DNA from 2 places in the Stenotrophomonas sp. a6 genome. Region 1 is predicted to be linked to the other one. Evidence: riboswitches for the same ligand, from Rfam matches in the RefSeq annotation. Region 1 holds a riboswitch; the other holds the start of a gene.
What was found. A riboswitch is a leader RNA that binds a small molecule or an ion and turns the genes downstream of it on or off. The one in region 1 is predicted to bind cobalamin.
Positions count from the first base shown of each region.

Region 2: it holds a riboswitch for cobalamin, as region 1 does, so the genes downstream of both, Q9Q79_RS01085 (epoxyqueuosine reductase QueH) here and btuB (TonB-dependent vitamin B12 receptor) in region 1, are expected to answer to the same signal.

Region 1 is NZ_CP133161.1:515,694-519,899, reverse strand. It holds gene Q9Q79_RS02440 (GAF domain-containing protein) at 1-158, shown strand, start outside; gene Q9Q79_RS02435 (TfoX/Sxy family protein) at 155-517, shown strand; gene Q9Q79_RS02430 (histidine phosphatase family protein) at 609-1,187, opposite strand; cobalamin riboswitch at 1,331-1,554, shown strand; gene btuB (TonB-dependent vitamin B12 receptor) at 1,669-3,510, shown strand; gene gph (phosphoglycolate phosphatase) at 3,611-4,206, opposite strand, start outside.
Region 2 is NZ_CP133161.1:238,318-242,523, reverse strand. It holds gene Q9Q79_RS01090 (nicotinate phosphoribosyltransferase) at 1-1,137, shown strand, start outside; cobalamin riboswitch at 1,272-1,501, shown strand; gene Q9Q79_RS01085 (epoxyqueuosine reductase QueH) at 1,677-2,348, shown strand; gene pncA (bifunctional nicotinamidase/pyrazinamidase) at 2,404-3,030, shown strand; gene purU (formyltetrahydrofolate deformylase) at 3,323-4,174, opposite strand.

The sequences.
Region 1 (4,206 bases):
ATTCGGCCTCGCGCTCGGAACTGGTGGTGCCGCTGCTGCGCGGCGATGAACTGATCGGCGTGTTCGACATCGACAGCCCGAAGGTCGGCCGCTTCGATGCCGACGACCAGGCTGGCCTGGAAGCCATCGCCCGCGTGTTCGTCGAGGCGCTGGGATGAGCGCACCGAAGCTGCGCAACATCGGCCCGAAAAGTGCGGCGTGGCTGCGCCAGGTCGGCCTGCGCAGCCGCGACGACCTGGTCGCGATCGGAGCCGTCGGCGCCTTCGTCAAGGTCAAGCGCGCCGGCTTCAAGCCCAGCCTGAACCTGCTGTACTCGCTGGAAGGCGCGTTGCTGGACTGCCATTGGCAGGAGCTGAGCGAGCCACAGCGTGAAGCACTGGTGCAGGATTACGAAGCACGCATCGCTGCGCATCCGCTGAAGGCAGCCGGCCCGGCGTCGGGCCCGGTGCATGAGCAGCGCTTCGATGCCGACGATGACGCTGAGGACAGCGTGGCCGAGGGCGCGGACGAGGATTGAGGCATCCGCGTTCCTGGGGATGCCGGCCAGCGGCCGGCACTACCAGTGTGATGCGGGATCGGTAGCGCCGAGCCATGCCCGGCGAGTGCGCTCAGGGCTGCTGCAGCTCCAGCAGCTCACCCACCAGCCCGATCTCACCGCGCTCCAGCCACACCCGCAGGCGCGTGCCGTGGTCGATGCGCAGCGCCCAGCACAGCGACATCGGCAGGCCGCAGACCTGCGACAGCACCATGCGCAACGGGCCGCCATGGCTGACCACCAGCGTCGGCACCGGATCGTCATCATCGAGCAGGCGATCCAGCGCGCGCGCGATGCGCCGCTCGAAGTGGCCCCAGCTCTCGCCATTGGGCGGCGGGAACGCGTGCGGGTCGGCATGGAAGGCCGCCAGTGCATCCTCCGGCAGGTCGAACAGCGACCGCCCGTCCCAATCGCCGAAGTCCAGTTCTTCCCATTCCTCGTCCGCTTCCACGTCCAGCCCACGCGGCGTGGCCAGGGCCATCGCCGTATGCAGCGCGCGCAACCGCGGTGAACTGATCACCCGCTCCCAGCGTTGCCCGGCGTAGGCCTCGACCAGCTCCTGTGGCAGGCCGGCCAGCTGCGGTGGGTCGCTGCGGCCATCAAGGAACTCATCACGGCCATTGCCGGCATGGCGGACCAGGTCGAGGATCATGCGCGCGTCCCGGACGGGCGACGCAGGTACAGCGGAAAACGGGCGGACATCGGCAACGGCACCACGGGATCGAGCAACCATTCTAAAGGCACAGCAAAGGCAGTCGCGCAGGCGCGACGCAACGGGACGGCCTGCGATGCCGTAGACTGCGCGCACTTCCAGGTGACCTGCGGCCATGGCCGGCAGGTTGAAACGGGAAGCCGGTGACGCGTGATTCCACGCCAGGCCGGCGCTGCCCCCGCAACGGTAAGCACGTCAGTTCCAGGCAACACCGCCACTGTGCCGCAGGCATGGGAAGGCGCCTGGACGGTGGCCTCGCGCCACCCGGCGGCAAGCCCGGAGACCGGCCCGGAAGCCTCAGGTCGCGATGCGGTGGGCATGGCGCTGGATGACCGTGGCGTGCGCTGCGGCATCGGCGCACGCCTGCCTTCGCGGCTCCTCCCCTTCGCCACGCGGGCGTGCGTGGCACCCGGAGTCCCCCATGAAGCTGCAGTCCCGAATGCTGTCCCTGGCCGTGCTGGCCGCCCTGCCCGCGCTGGCCCAGGCCGCCAATGACACCACCGCGCTCGACCAGATCCTGGTCACTGCCACCCGCACCCCGATCGCCCTGCAGGACAGCATCGCGCCGGCGCAGGTGATCGACCGCGCCCAGATCGAATCCAGCCAGGCCACTTCGCTGCAGGAACTGCTGCGCGGTCGCGCCGGCATCAACCTGGCCAATGCCGGCGGCCTCGGCAAGCAGAGCTCGCTGTTCCTGCGCGGTACCAATTCCGGCCACACCGTAGTGCTGGTGGACGGCGTGCGCATCAACAGCGCCGACCTCGGCCTGGCCATGTACCAGGACCTGCCGCTGGCGCAGATCGAGCGCGTGGAAATCGTGCGCGGCCCGCAGTCGAGCCTGTACGGCGCCGACGCCATCGGTGGCGTGATCCAGATCTTCACCCGCCGCAACCAGGGCGATTTCGCCCCGCACTTCCAGCTTGGCGGTGGCAGCAACGGCCTGCGTGAAGCCAGCGGTGGCATTGGCGGCGGTACCGAACGCGGCTGGTTCGGTGCGGATATCGCCTACCAGCATTCCGATGGCATCGATGCCTGCCGCGGCTCGGCCACGCTGTTCACCGGCTGTTTCGCCGACGAGCCCGATCGCGACGGCTACCGCAACCTGTCCAAGAGCCTGCGCGGTGGCTACACCTTCAACGAGCAGTGGAACGTGGAAGGCAGCGCCCTGCGCGCCGACGGCAAGAACCACTACGACGGCTACTACAACTATTCGGAAACCCGCCAGCAGGTGCTGGCCGGCAAGGTGCGCTACACCCCGTCCGAGCGCTTGGCATTCACCGCCAACGTCGGCCGCAGTGACAACGAGTCGGACAACTTCGGCGACTTCGGTGCACGTGGCAGCGCACAGACCCACCGCGACAGCGCCTCCCTGCAGGGCGATTTCGGCGTGGCCGAGGGCCAGCTGCTGAGCGCAGGCGTGGACTGGAGCGAAGACAACCTGGATGGCAGCAGCGCGGGTTACCTGGTCGACAGCCGCCGCAACACCGGCGTATTCGTGCAGTACCAGGGCCGCTTCGGCCGCCACCAGCTGCAGGCCAGCGCACGCAACGACGACAACCAGCAGTTCGGCAACCACGCTACCGGCAGCGTTGGCTGGGCCATGGAGCTGGGCCACGGCCTGCGCCTCAACGCCAGCTATGGCACGGCGTTCAAGGCACCGACCTTCAGCGATCTGTACGACCCGTGGAGCGGCGTGCCGACGTTGAAGCCGGAGAAGTCCAAGAGTGCCAACCTCGGCGTTTCGCAGCAGGGCCAGGGCTGGCACTGGGGCCTGGACGTGTATGAAACCCGCATCGATGATCTGATCACCTACGATGCGGCGACCTTCAAGATGCAGCAGGTGGAGAAGGCCCGCATCCGCGGTGCCGAACTGACCGGCGGCGTGCTGCTGGCCGGCTTCGACATCAACGCGCAGCTGAGCTACACCGACCCGCGCAACCGCACCGGCGGCAGCACCCAGTTCGACAACTGGCTGCCACGCCGCGCGCAGCAGACCGCGCGCCTGGACATCGACCGTCGCTTCGGCGATTTCCGCGCAGGCCTGACCGTGCAGGGTGCCGGCAAGCGCTACGACGATGCCGCCAACACGGTGAAGGTGGGAGGCTACGGCACGCTGGACCTGCGCGCTGAGTACGCACTGACGCCATCGTGGTCGCTGCTGGCACGTGCCGCCAACGTCTTCGACCGTCGCTACGAAACGGTGGCATGGTTCAACCAGCCCGGCCGCGAGTACCAGTTGAGCGTGCGTTACCAGCCGAAGTGAGCGCAACGTTCATGGTAGTGCCGGCCACTGGCCGGCAACATCATGACCTTCGGCAACGCATTCCGGGTTGCCGGCCAGCGGCCGGCACTACCCCTCTGCTTCAGCCCCGCAACCCCGGCAGTTCACGCAGGTCGTCGATCACCGCCACCGCATGCGCGGTGGCCAGGTCCAGGCCGCGCGGATAGCCGTAGCGCACTAGCGCGATCGGCATGCCGGCCTCTTCGGCGGCGCGGTAGTCGGTCAACGAATCACCCACCATCAGGCAGGACTCCACCGGCAGCCCGAAGTGCGCGGCGATGTGCCGCAGTGGCTCGCCACTGGGCTTGCGCTGCGGCAGCGAATCCCCCCCCAGTACCAGCGCGAATGCATCACCGATACCCAGGTGCTGCAGCAGCGGCGGCACCAGTGCTTCGGGCTTGTTGGTGCAGATCGCCAGCGGCACGTTGCGCGCACGCAGTTGCGCCAGCGCTTCGCCCACGCCGTCGAACAGTCGCGGGCTGCGCAGCAGGCACTCACGGTAGTGCACCATGAACACCGGCATCACCTCGGCCAGGTCCACCTCGCGGCCGGCGGCCTGCACCGCCTGCTCGACCAGACGACGCACACCGTCACCGATCCAGCCCAGCACGGTGGCTTCCGGCACGCGCGCCACGCCGATGTCTTCCAGCGTGCGGTTCAGCGCTTCGGCAATATCGG
Region 2 (4,206 bases), 280 kb from region 1:
GGCGGCCACCTGCCGGTGCGCATCCGCGCCGTTCCCGAGGGCAGCGTGGTGCCCACCCACCAGGCACTGATGACCATCGAGTCGACCGATCCGGCTGCGTTCTGGGTGCCGTCGTATCTGGAAACGCTGCTGCTGCGCGTGTGGTATCCGGTCACGGTGGCCACCATCAGCTGGCACGCACGGCAGACCATCGCCGCGTTCCTGCAGCAGACCAGCGACGACCCGCAGGAGCAGCTGCCGTTCAAGCTGCACGACTTCGGCGCGCGCGGTGTATCGAGCCTGGAATCGGCCGCGTTGGGCGGTGCCGCGCACCTGGTCAACTTCCTCGGCACCGATACCGTGTCGGCGCTGTGCCTGGCACGCGCGCACTACCACACGCCGATGGCCGGCTATTCGATTCCGGCCGCTGAGCACAGCACCATCACCAGTTGGGGCCGCGAACGCGAGGTGGACGCCTATCGCAACATGCTGCGCCAGTTCGGCAAGCCCGGTTCGATCGTGGCGGTGGTGTCGGACAGCTATGACATCTACCACGCGATCAGCGAACACTGGGGCACCACCCTGCGCGATGACGTGATCGCGTCGGGCGCCACCCTGGTCATCCGACCCGACTCGGGTGACCCGGTGGAGGTGGTGGCCGAAAGCCTGCGCCGGCTGGATGAAGCCTTCGGCCACAGCCTCAACGGCAAGGGCTATCGCGTGCTCAACCACGTGCGGGTGATCCAGGGCGATGGCATCAATCCGGACACCATCCGCGCGATCCTGCAGCGCACCACCGACGACGGCTACGCTGCCGACAACGTGGCCTTCGGCATGGGCGGTGCACTGCTGCAGCGACTGGACCGCGATACGCAGAAGTTCGCGCTGAAGTGCTCGGCGGCGCGGGTCGAGGGTGAGTGGATCGACGTCTACAAGGATCCGGTCACCGACGCCGGCAAGGCCAGCAAGCGCGGCCGCATGCGCCTGCTGCGCCGCCTGGACGATGGCAGCCTGCATACGGTGCCACTGCCGGCCAACGGCGACGACACCCTGCCGGACGGCTTCGAGGACGCAATGGTGACCGTGTGGGAGAACGGCCATCTTCTGTACGACCAGCGGCTGGACGACATCCGCACGCGGGCGGCCGTGGGGCATTGAAGGTGCATCCCGACCGGGGTCAGAGCCCGCTGCGTGGCAGCGGGATCCGACCCCTTCCTTCCGCTGGGGTCGGATCCCGTTGCAGCGCAGCGGGTTCTGACCCCTGCGCTCTTGACCGGCGCCACCAACAGGTCCACCTTGCACACGCCGAAGGTATCCCTCCCATCGCTGCGGCGCGGGGAGGGGTTTAAACGGGAATCCGGTGAAGGCGCCTCGCGCGTCCATTCCGGAGCTGCCCCGCAGCGGTGAATGGAAACGAATCCTGCCAACAGCACTGGGCTCGCGCCTGGGAAGCGGCAGGTAGTAGGTGGGCTGCGGCCCGTGTCCATCAGCCCGAATACCGGCCCCGGCCGGGGGACACGACCGTCCCCTGACTCGACCTGGAATCTCCGCGGGGAGGTTGCCGGGGCCGTCGTCGTCCTGCGCGTGCAGGCGGCGTGGCCGCGCGCGTCCTGTTCACGGTATCCGGCCAGACCCGTTCACCCACGCGCTGATGCATGGACCACCGCCGTTGCCGGCGGTCCATGCGGTACCTGACGATGACCGAGCTCCAACGCCCCACCCTGACCCTGCCCGCCGACGGCAAGCGCCTGCTGCTGCATTCGTGCTGCGCGCCCTGTTCCGGCGAAGTGATGGAGGCGATCACCGCCTCCGGGATCGACTACGCGATCTTCTTCTACAACCCCAACATCCACCCGGTGAAGGAGTATGAGCTGCGCAAGCAGGAGAACATCCGCTTCGCCGAGCAGCACGGCATTCCCTTCATCGACTGCGACTACGACACCGACAACTGGTTCAGCCGTGCACGCGGCATGGAAAACGAGCCCGAGCGCGGCATCCGCTGCACGATGTGCTTCGACATGCGCTTCGAGCGCACTGCGTTGTACGCGCACGAGCACGGTTACGACACCATCAGTTCTTCGCTGGGCATCTCGCGCTGGAAGAACATGGCGCAGATCAACGACTGCGGCATCCGCGCCGCCTCGCGCTATGAAGGCCTGCAGTACTGGGACTACAACTGGCGCAAGGGCGGCGGTGCCAGCCGCATGATCGAGATCAGCAAGCGCGAGCAGTTCTACCAGCAGGAATACTGCGGCTGCGTGTACTCGCTGCGCGATGCCAACCGCCATCGCCGCGAGAATGGCCGCGAGCGGATCAAGATCGGCCTGTTGTACTACGGGCAGGACGCTGGGACGCCGCAGGACGATTGACGTGCAGGCATGGGGCGGCCACGCTGGTCGCCCCTTCTGTTGTACCGGAACTGCCATGACCGCCCTGCCCGCCGATGTCGCCCTGCTGGTGATCGACCTGCAGCCGGACTTCATGCCCGGTGGCGCCCTGGCCTGCGACCAGGGCGATGCGCTGGTGGCACCCATTGCCGATCTGCTGGTGCAGCGCCGCTACCGCACCGTGGTGGCAACACAGGACTGGCACCCGGCCGACCATGCCTCGTTCGCCAGCCAGCACCCCGGCCAACGCCCGTTCGAGACCATCCTGCTGCACGCGCAGCCGCAGACCCTGTGGCCGGACCACTGCGTGCAGGGCAGCGCCGGTGCCGCCCTGCACCCGGGCGTGGACTGGACCGTGGCCGACCTGATCCTGCGCAAGGGCACGCGCCAACAGGTGGATTCGTACAGCGCCTTCCGCGAGAACCACGGCCCCGATGGCGAGCGCCCGGCCACCGGCCTGGCCGGCTGGCTGCATGAACGCCGCATCCGCGAAGTGCACGTATGCGGCCTGGCCCGTGACTACTGCGTGCTGTGGAGCGCGCAGGACGCGGTGAAGTCCGGCTTCCGGGTGAAGTTCCTGTGGGAGCTGACCAAGCCGGTGACCGAAGCCAACGACGTGATGGTGCGCGAGGCGCTGGGCAAGGCGGGGATCGCGATCGTCTGAGGCGTGACCGCCGGGCATGGCCCGGCGCGGCGCTACCGCGCACGTCGCTTATGCCGCTTGCGCGCTCCTGCCCACAACAACACAATCGATTCATCCAGCCCCCTAACTACGCCCCCCTACAGATCGCGGGACGGCCGAACCGGGGGCTTTTCATTGGATGAAATCAGGATTCGGTAGTGCCGGCCGCTGGCCGGCAACCTCGGGATCTCTGCAGTTGCCGGCCAGCGGCCGGCACTACCGGATAGCACCCGTGGTAGCGCCGGGCCATGCCCGGCGGACGCGGGATGGGCGATTACCGGAATACCACCGTGCGATGCCCATTGAGCAGGATGCGGTGCTCCACATGGCGGCGAACCGCGCGTGCCAGCACCAGCGATTCGGTATCACTTCCCAGCCGCACCAGTTCACGCGGTGCCATCGCATGGTCCACGCGGGCCACGTCCTGTTCGATGATCGGGCCTTCGTCCAGGTCCTCGGTGACGTAGTGCGCGGTGGCGCCGATGATCTTGACCCCACGCGCGTGTGCCTGGTGGTACGGCTGCGCGCCCTTGAAGCTGGGCAGGAAGCTGTGGTGGATGTTGATCGCACGGCCGGCCAGCGCGCGGCACAGCGTGGGTGACAGGATCTGCATGTAGCGCGCCAGCACCACCAGATCGATGCGTTCGCGCTCGACCAGGTCGATGATCTGCTGCTCCTGCACCGCGCGTGTATCGGCGGTCACCGGCAGGTGGTGGAACGGCACCTGGTAGGACGCCGCCAGCGGCGCGAAGTCGGCGTGGTTGGATGCCACTGCTGCGATGTCCACCTTCAGCTGGCCGCTGTGGGCGCGGAACAGCAGGTCGTTGAGGCAATGCCCCTGTTTGCTGACCAGCACCAGCAGCCGTGCGCGGCGTCGGCCATCGTGCAGCTGCCAGTCCATGCCGAAGCCTTCGGCAAGCGTGGCCATGGCGGCGTGCACGGTCTCCAGCGGCAGGCCGGCATCGCGATCGAAGTGCACGCGCAGGAAGAAGCGGCCACTCTCCTCATCGCCGAACTGCTGGGCGTCGAGGATGTTGCAGCCGTGGTCGAACAGCAGGCCGGACACGCGGTAGACGATGCCGGTGCGGTCGGGGCAGGACAGGGTAAGAATGGAATCGGGGCGCATCGCTACAGTGTAGGGCAGCGCCCTGCCCAGCG